DNA from 4 places in the Fictibacillus iocasae genome. Region 3 is predicted to be linked to each of the others. Evidence: riboswitches for the same ligand, from Rfam matches in the RefSeq annotation. Region 3 holds a riboswitch; each other region holds the start of a gene.
The links. A riboswitch is a leader RNA that binds a small molecule or an ion and turns the genes downstream of it on or off. The one in region 3 is predicted to bind S-adenosylmethionine.
Positions count from the first base shown of each region.

Region 1: linked by a shared signal. The riboswitch ahead of metK (methionine adenosyltransferase) and the one ahead of ACFQPF_RS09275 (MetQ/NlpA family ABC transporter substrate-binding protein) in region 3 are both predicted to bind S-adenosylmethionine.
Region 2: linked by a shared signal. The riboswitch ahead of mtnK (S-methyl-5-thioribose kinase) and the one ahead of ACFQPF_RS09275 (MetQ/NlpA family ABC transporter substrate-binding protein) in region 3 are both predicted to bind S-adenosylmethionine.
Region 4: linked by a shared signal. The riboswitch ahead of ACFQPF_RS18005 (LLM class flavin-dependent oxidoreductase) and the one ahead of ACFQPF_RS09275 (MetQ/NlpA family ABC transporter substrate-binding protein) in region 3 are both predicted to bind S-adenosylmethionine.

Region 1 is NZ_JBHTCP010000051.1:63,103-66,845, reverse strand. Features, by position in the region: gene metK (methionine adenosyltransferase) at 268-1,473, opposite strand; SAM riboswitch class I at 1,625-1,736, opposite strand; gene pckA (phosphoenolpyruvate carboxykinase (ATP)) at 2,010-3,596, shown strand; partial or broken gene ACFQPF_RS16745 (pentapeptide repeat-containing protein) at 3,656-3,743, opposite strand, start outside.
Region 2 is NZ_JBHTCP010000014.1:77,090-80,832, forward strand. Features, by position in the region: gene mtnA (S-methyl-5-thioribose-1-phosphate isomerase) at 1-509, opposite strand, end outside; gene mtnK (S-methyl-5-thioribose kinase) at 513-1,715, opposite strand; SAM riboswitch class I at 1,834-1,991, opposite strand; gene ACFQPF_RS08675 (carbon-nitrogen family hydrolase) at 2,078-2,857, opposite strand; gene ACFQPF_RS08680 (pyridoxal phosphate-dependent aminotransferase) at 3,113-3,743, shown strand, end outside.
Region 3 is NZ_JBHTCP010000015.1:19,377-23,119, forward strand. Features, by position in the region: gene ACFQPF_RS09270 (methionine ABC transporter ATP-binding protein) at 1-852, opposite strand, end outside; gene ACFQPF_RS09275 (MetQ/NlpA family ABC transporter substrate-binding protein) at 869-1,678, opposite strand; SAM riboswitch class I at 1,763-1,877, opposite strand; gene ACFQPF_RS09280 (nuclease-related domain-containing protein) at 2,377-3,291, shown strand; gene ade (adenine deaminase) at 3,522-3,743, shown strand, end outside.
Region 4 is NZ_JBHTCP010000052.1:137,334-141,076, reverse strand. Features, by position in the region: gene ACFQPF_RS18010 (ABC-F family ATP-binding cassette domain-containing protein) at 1-1,158, opposite strand, end outside; gene ACFQPF_RS18005 (LLM class flavin-dependent oxidoreductase) at 1,224-2,621, opposite strand; SAM riboswitch class I at 2,718-2,821, opposite strand; gene ACFQPF_RS18000 (class I SAM-dependent methyltransferase) at 3,000-3,605, shown strand.

The DNA of each region.
Region 1 (3,743 bases), on a different contig from region 3:
ATTCTAACAAGAAGGATGAGAGCCAGTTCACCTTGCATTCACGCCGAGTGAATTTTTTGGAAGGAATTAAACAGGTCACACCTCCCCTCCCGACGGCTTTTGCGCCATTTTTCTGATTTGAAATATCTTAAAATTTACCGCGTGTGTTTTTATTCCGATCGTAAACATACGCGCCGCTTTTAACAGCTTGCGCGCCAATTTTAAAGCATCATGACTATAAAAAAAGCCACGTGATTTAAAAAATCGCGTGGCTTTTTCATATGAGTATTAAGCGTTCGCTTGTTCTTTAAGCGCTGCTGCTTTGTCTGTCTGCTCCCAAGGAAGCTCGATGTCTGTACGTCCGAAGTGGCCGTAGGCAGCTGTCTGCTTGTAGATCGGGCGGCGAAGGTCTAGCATCTTGATGATGCCTGCAGGACGAAGGTCAAAGTTGTTGCGTACAAGCTCAACCAAAACTTCTTCATCCACTTTGCCTGTTTCAAATGTGTTAACAGCGATAGATACTGGCTGAGCCACGCCGATCGCGTAAGCTAGCTGAACTTCAACTTTGTCAGCAAGGCCTGATGCGACGATGTTCTTCGCAACATAACGTGCCGCGTATGCCGCAGAACGGTCAACCTTTGTTGCATCCTTACCAGAGAATGCACCGCCGCCATGGCGAGCGTATCCGCCGTAAGTGTCAACGATGATCTTGCGGCCAGTCAAGCCTGCATCACCTTGAGGTCCGCCGATTACGAAGCGGCCAGTTGGGTTGATGAAGTATTTTGTGTTCTCGTCGATCAATTCAGCTGGAACCACTGGCTTGATTACTTTTTCTTTAACATCCGCTTGAATTTCTTCAAGTGTGTTTTCAGGGTGGTGCTGTGTAGAGATAACGATCGTGTCGATGCGCACTGGCTTGTCGTTCTCATCGTATTCAACCGTTACCTGCGTTTTCCCATCAGGACGAAGGTATGGAATCTCTTCGCTCTTGCGCACTTCTGTCAAACGGCGTGAAAGCTTGTGAGCAAGTGAGATCGGAAGCGGCATAAGCTCAGGTGTTTCGTTGCAAGCATATCCGAACATGAGACCTTGGTCGCCTGCTCCGATCGCTTCGATTTCCTCATCCGTCATGGAACCTTCACGCGCTTCAAGTGCCTGGTCAACACCCATCGCGATGTCAGCAGACTGCTCGTCGATAGAAGTCAGAACAGCACATGTTTCAGAGTCAAATCCGTATTTCGCACGGTCGTAACCGATTTCTTTCACCGTTTCACGGACAACTTTAGGAATATCAACATACGTAGACGTTGTAATTTCACCTGCAACAAGAACAAGTCCTGTTGTTACAGACGTTTCACACGCAACACGCGCATTAGGATCATGAGTTAAAATCTCATCAAGAATAGCATCTGAGATCTGGTCACAAATTTTATCCGGATGTCCTTCTGTAACAGACTCGGATGTGAATAAACGGCGGCTTACTTTTTTAGACACTTGAGGTCCTCCCTTAAATTGAAAAAGATAGATACGGTACTTTATTCCTCTATATAACTAACATATATATTCCGCTGACTGATTTAGGGCATAAAAAAAACCTTTCCCTGTTTAAGAAGCGAGGGAAAAGGATTCCATTCCATGCCTTCACCTCTTATTCTCAAGGTATTCACCTTGCAGGTTAGCACCTTCTCACTCAGAAGTTCTGAGTGCAGGTTGCTGGGTTTCATAGGGCCTGTCCCTCCACCTACTCGGAATAAGAGTAGCCGTTCGGAGATTATAATAGCGCAGTTGACCACTAGTGTCAACAGCTGCGATCTGGTAAATTCAGTCGCGTTCCTTTCTATAGCAGGCTCTTCAAAACAGAGCGGTCTTTCCTTTTAGGTGTTTCTTTCAATTAACAGAACCTTTTAATAATAACTTGCCTATTTTAAGAACTTTTTACGATAAAAACGATAAAATAGTATACATTATTTAAATCAATGTGTTATACTAATTAAGATAAAAACTTAGGATAAAGGATGGTATCGCCTTATATGAATACTGTAGAATCCACGAATTCTTTGAATGAATTGGTAAACAGCCCGCAAACACATATGAACCTGCCAGTACCTGTTCTTGTAGAAAAAGCTTTGCTCCGTAAAGAAGGATTATTAACTTCCACAGGAGCGCTTCGTGCGACTACCGGGAAATATACAGGCCGTTCTCCAGAAGATAAATTCATTGTGGAAGAAACATCCAGCAAAGCAAAGATCGATTGGGGAAAAACGAACAAACCTTTTTCTTCCGAAAAATTTGAAAGCCTTTACAAAAAGGTGCTCGCTTATCTTGGAAATAAGGAAGAGCTCTTCCTTTTCAGAGGCTACGCTGGTGCAGACCATGCTTACCGCCTTCCTATCCAGGTAATTAACGAGTACGCATGGCATAACTTATTCGCGCACCAGATGTTCGTAAGACCGAACAACTTGGAAGAAGCAAAAGCCATCGATCCGGGCTTTACGGTCATTTCGGCTCCTGGATTCTTTGCAAATCCAGCTGAAGATGGCACAAACTCTGAAACTTTCATCATTATATCATTTGAGAAGCGGATTATCCTAATTGGCGGTACAGAATATGCCGGAGAAATAAAAAAATCCGTGTTTTCTGTCATGAACTACCTTCTTCCGGAAGAAGGCATCCTTTCTATGCACTGTTCAGCAAACGTCGGGACTGAAGGCGATGTTGCCCTTTTCTTCGGCCTTTCAGGGACAGGTAAAACAACACTCTCAGCAGATCCTAACCGCCGTCTGATCGGTGACGATGAGCACGGCTGGGCGAATACTGGCGTGTTTAACATCGAAGGCGGATGCTATGCAAAATGTATCAACTTGTCCAAAGAAAAAGAGCCGCAAATCTGGAACGCCATCCGATATGGCAGTGTTTTAGAAAACGTGGTTGTGGACAGCGATACACGCTTGAGCGATTACGACGACTCTTCACTGACAGAAAATACACGGGCGGCTTACCCTGTTGACGCGATTCCTAATGTCATGATTCCTGGAGTAGCCGGCCATCCCAACACGATTATCTTTTTAACAGCAGACGCGTTTGGTGTTCTTCCCCCAATCAGCAAACTGACAAAAGAGCAGGCCATGTATCATTTCCTTTCTGGATACACGAGCAAGCTTGCTGGAACAGAGCGAGGCGTCACGTCTCCTCAGGCGACGTTCTCCACATGTTTCGGAGCTCCGTTCTTGCCGATGGAAGCAACGGTTTATGCCGAGATGCTCGGGAATAAGATCGATCAGCATGAAGTGAACGTATACTTAGTGAACACAGGCTGGAGCGGCGGAGAGTATGGCGTCGGCAGCCGGATGAACTTGGCTTATACACGCGCGATGGTGCAGGCGGCGCTGATTGGTGAGCTTCAAACGGTCGAAACAGTGGTGGATCCAATTTTCGGCCTTCACATTCCGGTCCACTGCCCTGGTGTTCCTGACCAAGTGCTTCAGCCTTCCAAGACATGGGCGGACCAAGCAGAATATGAAAAGAAAGCAAAAGAGCTCGCCGCAAAATTCAAAGCCAATTTTGAAAAGTTTTCAAACGTATCACAAGCCATCAAAAATGCAGGACCAATCGCATAAGAGCCAAAACAAGCTGCCGGAGTTTCCGGCAGCTTGTTTTAATCATTTTACAAAAGCATCTATTTCTTATTCCAATGTGCAGGATGCTTCAGCTGCTCTGGAAGTTTCGTAGATGCGTCTCCTTTTGCTGCATTAACCTGCGCTTGG
Region 2 (3,743 bases), on a different contig from region 3:
TAACGGGCGGTCGCTATGCCTCCTGCATTGCAGATCGTCATGAGCGCGTCGCCGTTCTTTAAAAGAGAGAGGGCATGCTCGCCGATTTTGCGGCACGTTTCTTCATCTTCTTTTTGAATTAAAAGAGCTTCTAATTCAATCAGAGACACAGCTTGCGCGACGCTTTCTGCTTTTGCCGCCGCTTCTGTGATACGGCGTATCGCCCAAAACAGATTGACAGCAGTCGGACGGGAAGTGGCAAGATAGTCATGCTGTTTCTGCAAAGCAGCAAGAAACGCAGGCAAATCCTCGCCTTTATACTGCTTAGTCCAAATTACGAGGCCGAATGCAGCGGCGATTCCAATTGCCGGTGCACCACGCACGTTAAGTTTAGAAATCGCATCCCAAACGTGTTCAATTTTTGTAACGTTTAAGTAAACCGTATGTTCGGGAAGCTGCTGCTGGTCCAATATAAGCAAATGGTCGCCTCTGTACCGGACTGATGAAATTTCGGTTTGTGTAAAACTCATGATTTATGCTCCTCTTATGATGGATGTGAATTGCTCGATAGACGAAATGGATTTTCTAGACTTGATCAACGATGTGCCAAGATGCAGCGCTTTCTTTTTGAGGAAGAGCTGTACATCCTCGCACGGGATGCTGTCTAAGTCAGCAACGTGCGCAAGTCCGATTGTACGGCGGATGATCTCACATCCTGCAAACCCAACACTGTCAATGAAGGTTTTTTCCAGAACATTTTGTAACACACCCGGAGTACGAGCGAAAACTTCTTTGCTCTCCTCATGAACAAGTCTTGTAAACTCGTTTTGAAAAACAGTCCATGTCTCTTGAATGACAGTCAATAACGTTTCCTGAGTCTCTTTGCGGTTGAACGGTTCTGAAGAATGGTGATGCTGAGATAAATAATTTAAAGCGATATTGGCAAAAAATTGGCCAAGGTCAAAACCTATCGGACCGTAAAAAGCGAACTCAGGATCAATGACTTTTGTTGATTTTTCCGTGACGAAAATACTGCCTGTGTGAAGGTCTCCGTGAAGCAGCACTTCCGCTTGAGTAAGGAACTGATACTTCAATGTTGCCGCTTCTTTTTTCAGCAGTTCATCATTCCAAATTTTTTCAACATCAGGTTTTAATGCAGAGGAAAACTCGTTTGTGTCGTGATCGAAGAAAGGATCTGTAAAGACGAGATCTTCCGTGATTTTACAGAGCTCTGGATTGCTGAAGTGCTGCACGAGCTTTTTCTTCTCGAACGGATGCAAATAAAAATCACTTGTATAAAAAGCTGTTCTTGCCGTGAACTGTCCAATGTGAGCTGCTAGTTTGCTGAAAGCAGTGCCTTCTATCAAGCTCTTTCTTAAAATAGAGTGATCTGACAAATCTTCCATTATCGTGACAGCGAGAGTGCTGTCACTGTAGAGTACTTTTGGTACTAGATCTGGAACATATTTTGCCGCAAGGATGAGTGCTTCGCTTTCGATTCTCGCTCTATCCAATGTCAGCGGCCAGCTTTCACCAACCACTTTCGCGTAAGGCAGAGCTTGCTTCACAATAATAGATTCAGTGCTGCTTTGAACCCGAAAGACGAGGTTCAAGTTGCCATCGCCTATTTCAGAAACAGCAAGATCATGGCCGTCTATTAATTTCAGCTTTCTTACTAAAGCAGCCGCATCTTCGTTAGTCAGCGGCTTATATGTGTTCTCTGTGAGTACTGTCATTGTTATTCCCCCTAAAAACCTTTTGTGATTATTAATGATTCTCGTTAAATTTACAAACATGACCAAAATAAAAGAGCCTCTTTCATAAGAAAGAGGCTCGGAATATTTGTTTCCGTGCCTCTTATCTCGCAAACGGATTGTTTGCTGGAATTAGCACCGTGCCATGCGCAAGCTTTACTTGCGGCCCCATGTGAATGGAGCCCCATTTTACAATGGTATTACGGTCGGTTGCTGGGCTTCATCGGGCCAATTCCCTCCACCTGCTCTTGATAAGAGACGTGCTATTTGATTACTTGTCACACTAGACTGACAATTCATAATTGTTATACTAAAACATGTAATAACAATTTGTCAACAAAAGTTTAATACAAATTTTCTCGTCGGTCTTCAAAAATAGGAATACGAGATCTTACCTCATCTGAGAGAGCAGGATCGATGTCGGCTGACAGCAAGGTTTCGTCATGAGAGCCTGCTTCTGCCACAATTTCACCCCAAGGATCGATAATGAGAGATTGTCCGGCAAACGTATTAGCAGGGTCTTTTCCTATACGGTTGCATGCAACAATGTAGCATTGGTTTTCAATGGCACGCGCCGTCAGCAAAGTGCGCCAGTGTTTGTCACGCTGAATTGGCCATTGAGCGGGAACAAACACAATCTTTGCGCCTTCAAGCACAATTTTTCTAACCCACTCCGGAAACCTTATATCGTAGCAGATCAATCCTGCGCACTGAACATCATCTATTGCAAAATGTGCGGTTTCACTTCCTGCAGTAATAAACTTTTCTTCGTTCATGAGCCGGATTAAATGTGCTTTGCTGTATTGTCCGTTCAAGGTACCATCACGGTCAAACACAAGCATGGTGTTGGAAACTTTCCCGTCTTTTTCATAAGCGATGGAACCTCCAACGATGTGGACGTGATGCTTTTTAGCAAGACCGCTTAAAAAAGAAATCGCGTTACGGCCTTCTGTATCTGCAATCTCTCCAAGTCTTTCAAGGTCATAAGCTGTATCCCACAGCTCCGGCAGCACGATGACTTCTGCTCCATCTTCAGCAGCTTGAGTGATCCATCGTAAGGCTTTCTTTCTGTTTTCTTCTGGATTTCCATAGATCACATCAAATTGCGCGCACGTAATTTTCAATTGTTTGCCCTCCGAAAATTTCTTTGACAGAATTAAACATAGCGTATAACATTACTCATTAGAATTTCAAGAACAATCAGAAAAGAATGAGTTGTCAGTTCGTGTAGCACTTAAGAAAGTATAACTTTTTAACCGTGAAGGAATTCATCGCAGTCAAAAAGTTAACGAGCAAAGTATAAGGTCAACTAAGGCTGACGAAAAGGCTCTGCGTCAGCCGAGTTTTCTTTAATAAAGAACAGACAGGAAGTGAACGTGTTGAAAAGGTTTGAGCAGGCAAAAGTAATGGAGAAACTGCCTGAGCAGTTTTTCGCGAAGCTTGTAAAAAAGGTGGGCAGTCATGTAGCGAAAGGGCATGACATTATCAATTTAGGGCAGGGTAATCCTGATCTTCCGACTCCGCCTCATATCGTAAAAGCAATGAAAGAAGCGGCGGGTAACCCGCAATTTCATAAATATTCTCCGTTTCGCGGCTATGATTTTTTAAAAAAAGCAGCTTGTGAGTTTTATGAGCGAGAATATGGTGTAGTACTGGATGCTGATAAAGAAGTGGCGATTTTGTTTGGAGGAAAAGCGGGTCTTGTTGAGATTTCGCAATGTTTTCTTGATGCTGGAGATACTGCGCTCGTACCGGATCCGGGCTATCCAGACTATTTGTCAGGTCTTGCGATGGCGGGAGCTGATACCCATTTTATGCCGCTAATAGAGGAAAATCACTTTCTTCCGGATTATGCGGCAGTCCCAGAAAGTGTGTTAGAAAATGCGAAGCTATTATTCTTGAACTATCCTAACAATCCGACAGCGGGAACGGCGACTGTTGAATTTTTTGATGAAACAGTCGAGCTCGCGAAAAAGCATGATATTCTGGTCGTGCATGATTTTGCTTATG
Region 3 (3,743 bases):
CTTTTTACTCACGAGCGCGAGAGTCGGCTCGCCAGGCGTTGTATCAACGAACGACAAACTGACGATTGAACCGGTTTCTTTTAGTTTGGAGAGCAGCGCCTCTGGCAGCTGATGATGGAAGATGCTGTTCACGAAGCGCTTTGTTGTGTCATGCTGCGGCGCTGTGAACACATCAAGCACCGTACCGCTCTCCACCACCTCACCGTTTTCCATCACCGCAACACGATCGCATATTTTCTGAATCACTTTCATCTCGTGCGTGATCAATAAAATGGTGATGCCAAACTCTTTGTTAATTTTGAGCAGCAGATCGAGAATCGCCTCGGTTGTATCTGGATCGAGTGCACTTGTCGCTTCATCACTTAATAAAATTTCCGGCTCATGTGCGAGTGCCCGTGCGATCGCCACACGCTGTTTCTGGCCGCCAGACAGCTGAGAAGGGTACGAATCCGCTTTTCCCTCAATGCCGACGATCGACAAGTATTTTTTCACACGGTGGTCAATTTCCGCTTTCGGCAGCCCGGAAAGGCGCAGTGGAATGGAGATGTTTTCATAAACGGTCGCTGTTTTCAGCAGGTTGAATCCTTGAAAAATCATGCCGATTTTTTTGCGCGATTCACTTAGCTTGTTAGAAGGAAGCTTCGTGAGCTCGGTGCCGTTTACCGACACTGTTCCTTCTGACGGCTTTTCAAGCAAATTCACACAGCGGATGAGCGTGCTCTTACCTGCTCCGCTGTACCCGATCACGCCGTATATCTCACCCTTTTTCACGTCGAGGGAGACGTTTTTCAGCGCCTCCACACTCCCTTTTTTCGTCACAAACGTTTTGGACACGTTCTGCAGCTGAATCATACGCTCCTCCCCCCTTTTACCAAGACGGCAGAACGGCGCCGTCGAATTCATTTTCAATAAAGTCCTTCACTTCTTTCGAGCGGTACGCTTTCTCAAGCTTCTTCAACACCTTATCGTTCTTGTTCTCACCGCGCACAGCGACTAAGTTCACGTGCGGCGAATCGTCTCCTTCAATGAACAGAGAGTCTTTCTTCGGCTTCAGTCCGTGCTCGATCGCGAAGTTGGTGTTGATCGTTGCCGCTGTCAGTTCATCCAGCTGTCTTGGAATCTGTGACGCTTCTAGCTCCACAAACTTGACGTTTTTCTTGTTCTCCACAATATCTTTTTGCGTCGCTTCCATGCCAGCGCCTTTCTTTAGCTTGATCAGTCCTGCTTTTTCATAAAGATTTAGCGCTCGTGCCAAGTTGATCGGATCGTTCTGAATGCCAAGCTTGTCGCCTTCCTTGATGTCATCAATGCTCTTAATCTTGTTTGAGTAGATGCCGAGCGGGAACGTCACCGTATCGAAAACTTCTACAATATCAAGCTTGCGGTCTTTCTTGAACGTATCCAAGTACGGCTCTGTCTGGAAGCTGTTCGCGTCCAGTTCCTTTTCCGACAGCGCCACGTTCGGCATCACGTACTCGTTAAATACCTTCAGTTCAATCTCCAGGCCGTCCTTCTCCGCTACCTCTTTTACCTTTTCAAAAATCTGCTCGTGCGGTCCAGCCGTCACACCGATCAGCAGCTTATCCTCCGGCAGCGCCTCGCCTTTATCCGCCGATCCGCTCGCACACCCCGTCAACGCAAACACCAACACTAGTAAAAAAAGTCCCCATTTTTTCATCTTTCAATTTCCTCCTCTTGTTTTGTAAACATCAAAAAGCCTCTCTGAAAGTTTCAGAGAGGCATCATATACGGAACCGGACCTCTCTCATCTTTCAAAACACATAAGTGTTCTGCAGGATTTAGCACCTGAACTTACAACATGTAAGTTTGGTTGCCGGGTTTCATAGGGCCAGTCCCTCCACCACTCTGGATAAGAGTAAATATTCTCAATATTTAATTGTTTACAATCATAATGCCGAGTGCAGGTCGTTGTCAACACTATTTTTTCTAGTTGCTGATCGGCTGGCTAGCATTTGTTTGCGAATTTGAGGAGTTTATTTGCGAATCCGGCTTATTTCTTTGCAAATCTGCGCCTCTTATTTGCAGGTATGAAAATTTATTTGCACGGCGAAATTTTATTTATTCTTCGACATGTTTGTTTGCAGCACACCCTCGTTATTTGCACCCTCCAAAATCTATCATTTTCTCAAAAAACAGCACCTCTGCAAGTCCAAAACGAGACTTGCTCTAAGCGGCCATCCCCATCTACAACCAAATCCCCGCTGAGAACACCATTTTACTCATTTGGCTGCACCCGCTAATTATGTCATGATGACTTCCAAAAGGGAGGTGGATCCATTGGTCACCATTCTAAAAAAGAGGGATATCCCGCTCAAAATTTTAAAGCTTGAGGCATTGTTGAGGAGGCTTCCGGCTATGCACAAAAAGCGGGCGGACATTGAAGAAGATCTTGCGCGAAGCTTGGCGGGGTATCGCGGTGAGCAGGCGCTGCATTATGATTTTCAATTTCTCAAGCAAAACCATTATTCTGTGCTTGAAGACCTCAGGCTAGAAAATGAGAATGGCGATTTTTTTCAAATTGACTGCCTTCTGCTCTCACCATCGTATCTGCTCATTTTAGAAGCGAAGAACATGTCCGGCTCTATCCTGTTTGATCAGCACACGCGGCACATCATTCACAATAAAAATGGGCTGGAACGGAGCTACAGTGATCCTCTGCTGCAGGTCCAAAGACAGCGCATCCAGCTTGAAAAGTGGCTCAAACAGCAAAAATTTCCGTTCGTCCCCGTGATCACTCAAGTGGTCATCAGCAACTCCGACACCCGGTATGACGCTACGTCCAACCACCATTTCGTCTATCAGAACGTGACATCACGGTTAAACCTCCCCAATCGGACGGCTGAATTTGAATCTGCTCATACAGATGAAGTGTTATCTGCTAAGCTCATCAAACAAATCGCCAAATCGTTGATAAAGCGCAGCACACCATACAATCCCGATCTCATGCATTGGTACGAATTGAAGCTGAGCGACTTGATATTAGGCGTATTCTGTCCAAATGCCGACTGCCCGTCCGTCAGAGACCCGATGTTCAAAGTGAATTCCGGGTGGCGATGCCCCTTTTGTCTCGCCTTTTCGCGGGACGCTCACCTCACTGCTCTAAAAGATTATGTGCTGCTCGTCGGTGACGAGATCAGCAACTCTCATTTTAGGGATTTTGCTCGTATGGAATCCGTTTTTACAGCAAGTCGGTTGTTAAAGCAGCTGTCACTGCCCTCGTCCGGTGCAAAAAAGAACCGAAAATATAAGCTCTCACTGCCGAAGTCATAATTTATTTGCAGATTCGCGACATTTGTTTGCGAATCTGCGATAATTATTTGCAAGTTCAAACCATTTATTTGCAGATCCGAAAATTTATTTGCAGCGCCACATTTTATTTATTTTTCGACACAATTATTTGCAGCCGCAGCCTTTTCTTTGCAGCAGCGACCAAATCTCACACGTTTCAGCACCGCAAAAAAGTGCCACACTTATACTACTGAATATAAAAGGAGCTGCTCATGGACGAAATCACATTAAAACGCCGGATTGATGCCGCCGCCAAGCGCATCCCGGCGGACTTGATCATAAAGAACGGCAAAGTTATCGACGTCTTTAACCTGGAAATTATCGAAGCCGATATAGCCATCATCGACGGATACATCGCTGGCATCGGTTTTTACGACGAGGCGGACGAGATCGTGGACGCGGCCGGCCGTTATGTGAGTCCGGCTTTTATTGAT
Region 4 (3,743 bases), on a different contig from region 3:
ATAATAGCCGATCTTGACCGTTTCCCCGATCTCCACCTCGCCGCTGTCCGGCTGTACTCTTCCCGCGATGATGTTGAGCAGCGTCGTTTTGCCGCTGCCGTTCAGTCCTACGATGCCAAGGCGCTCGCCTGGCACCATGAGGTAGTCCAGATTGTTAACAAGCATCTTGCCGCCAAGGGACTTTGTGACACCCTTCAGTTCTATGACCTTTTTGCCAAGGCGCTGCGACCCGATCGCAAATTCAATGCTTCCCTGCTTTTGCGGACCCTTAACCTCTTGAAGCTCCTCTGCGCGCTGTATGCGCGCTTTCTGCTTGGTGGTGCGTGCTTTGGCGCCCCTTTGCAGCCATGCCAGCTCGCGGCGCAGCAGGTTCTGGCGCTTGTCCTCACTCGCTGCCTCACGCTCTTCGCGATCGGCCTTCTTCTCTAAATACGTTTCATAATTGCCTTCATAGGCAAATAAACGGCCATGATCGAGCTCGAAGATTTGGTTCGTCACCCGGTTCAAGAAATAACGGTCGTGCGTGACCATGATCAGCGCGCCTTTGTATTGCGACAGAAATTGCTCGAGCCATTCAATGGTCGCGTTGTCCAAATGGTTCGTCGGCTCATCAAGAATGAGCAGGTTCGCCGGCTGAATAAGTGCCTTTGCGATCGCCACCCTTTTTTTCTGTCCGCCCGAGAGATGCTTCACTTTTTGAGAAAAGTCATTCAAACCGAGCTTTGTGAGCACCGTCTTAGCGACTGTGTTGGCTTCCCACGCTTCATTTTCATCCATCTTCTGCTGTGTTTTCATAAGGCGTGACAGCTTCTTTTCATCTGTCGGATCTTTCTCCATTTCGAGCAGCGCTCTCTCGTACTCGCGCATCGTCTGCATGATTACGGAGTCGCCGTAATAGATCTGCTCTAGCACGCTCAAGCTTTCTTCCAGCTCTGGCTGCTGCGGAACGTATTCCACATGAAAGGAATTAGCGTGCGTCAGTTTGCCGTTCTCGATCGATTCAATCCCGACCAGCACCTTCAGCAGCGTTGATTTCCCCGTCCCATTCGTTCCAATCAACCCGATTCTCTGATTCTCTGAAATGGAGAATGAAATGCCATCAAATAATACTTTTTCGCCATATGTTTTTGTTAAGTTTTCTGCTAATAAAATGCTCATTGGTTAACCGCCTTGTTTAGTATGCTGACTATATTGTATAGCAACAGCGGTCATATTGAAAATCTCTATTGCGAAGAGGCGAGAAGACTTCCCGCACGATACCTGCTGCCAGGATGATCATCCGGCAGTGTGCTGCTATCATGGCTGAACAGCTTTTGCCGGAGTGGCCCTTCTTTATATTCTTTTTTGTACAATCCCCGATCCTGCAAAATGGGAATGACCAATTCGATAAACACCTCAAGACAGGACGGTGTCACAAGATGGTTGAGATTATACCCATCCACTCCCGATTCTTCAAAGTGCTGCTGTATTTGATCCGCCACGGCTACAGGGCTGCCTACGATCACCGCGTTCCGGTCAATATGCTCGAGCCGTTCCAGCGCTTCTTTTATGGACAGCTTTTTCGATGCGTCCTTCGTAAGTGATGCTGCTTTATAATGGCCATGCTCCGTTTTCTTGAACTCGAAGCTCTGGCTTGGATCCTGCTTCGCATACTCATCCAAGTCATATCCACTCGCACCGCCGAACTGTGCTTTCGCCGCGTCCGCGCTCCACAGCTTGTTGTATTCCTCGTATTTTGCTTCGGCTTCTTCAGATGTTTCTGCCACAATTACGGTAAGAAAGCAGAACACCTTAATATGAGCAGGGTTCCGGCCATACTCTTGGGCTTTGCGGCGAATATCATTCGCATAAAATCTGATTCTCTCGGCAGTCGGTCCGCCGACAAACACGCATTCTGCATGCTGGGCAGCAAACGCCCGGCCTTTCTCTGATGTTCCCGCTTGATAAATAACCGGCGTGCGCTGCGGCGACGGCTCGCTTAAGTGCGGTCCTTCCACACTGAAATGCTCTCCTGAATGATTAATTTCATGCACTTTCGTTGAATCTACTAATATCCCTTTTTCTTTGTCTTCCACTACCGCTCCGTCTTCCCAGCTCGCCTGCCACAGCTTGTAAGAGACTTCGAGAAACTCATGGGCGATCTCATAGCGCTTGTCGTGCTTCACCATGTCTTTTAAACCGAAATTGCGTGCTGCATTTGGCAGATAGGAGGTGACCACGTTCCATGCGATTCTTCCGTCTGTTAAGTGATCAAGGGTAGAAAAGCGCCTCGCGTTGCCAAACGGCTGTTCATACGTGGTGCTCACGGTCATCGCGAAAGACAGGTGCTTCGTCACACTTGCCATGACCGGTATGACAAACGCGCCGTCATTCACCGGAATTTGGAGGCCATCTTTTATGGATGGTATTTTGCTTTGCTTGTATGTGTCATACACACCGAGTACGTCTGCAAAAAAGACAGCGTCGAACTTTCCTTTTTCAAGAAGCTTGGCCATCTTGACCCAATAAGCTAAATCTTTATATCCTCTGTGCCTTTTAGATTCTGAATGCTTCCATAACCCGTGTGAGTTGTGCATTGCACTCGTCATTTCAAACGCGTTTAATACGATCTGCTTTGCCATTTTACGCCTCCATCATTTTGTGATTATGGCCCATACAAAAAGCCTCTTCCTACAAAATAAGAAGAGGCGTGAAATGACATGTTGCAGAAGCTGCTCTTCTTATCTTTCAAGCTTGACGCTTGCTGGAATTGGCACAGTGCTTTTGCAAGCCTGCTGCCGAGGTTTCATAGGGCCAGTCCCTCTACCTCTCTGGATAAGAAATGAAACTATTAAACTTTGTTCATTAAGTTACAGGTAAGTGATGCATATGTCAACCTAAATATTCGAAAATTCTGTTATATCATCTGTTAAATGCCTCATTATTAGTAAGAGAGCTTTTATAATGTGGTGGTTTATGGGTATACAAGCATTAGAATATAATGATGGGGGTTAGTGGCTATGGGTATCCGAAAGTATATTTTTCGCAAGTTTGAGAAGCCGACTGGACTGGTCGGCAAGCTGACAGGACGTTATATGGCGTTCGAAAATAGACGCCTGAATAAATGGACGACTTCCCTACTAAACATTCAGGATGGAGAATCCATCGTTGAAATTGGCTATGGCCCTGGAAAGGGGATTGAGTATATTTGCCGCAAATTCCCTACTTGCCATGTAACCGGCTATGATATTTCGGCTGATATGAAAAAGCACGCTGAATCGCGAAATGAGCAGTTTGTAAAAGAAGGTCGCGTGGTGCTTTACGATTTTGCTGTGGCTCTCGCAAACGAGAATTCAGGCACATATGATAAGGCTTATTCTGTCAATTCTATTTTCATCTGGAAAGATCCAGTGGGCGACTTACAAACCGTGAAGAACTGGTTGAAGGACGGCGGAAGCATCGCGATCACGCTCCAGCCACATGAAAAGGGTGCAGACGATGTGACCGCTGAAGAAAACGGTAAATTGATTTCGTTATATTTAAAACAGGCTGGGTTCAAAAGCATTACGGTTCATACAAAAGAGATGAAACCTGTTAACGCCGTTACAGTAACAGCACTTAAATAACAGAAAATTCAATTTATTATGTTTGACAAATTATGATGCGGGTATATTAACCCTGCAACACTATTAAGCCATGAGGAGGAGTTGCAAGATGAGGAACACATTGTGTACCGAAAAAGGCAATGATCCAAGAGATGGACC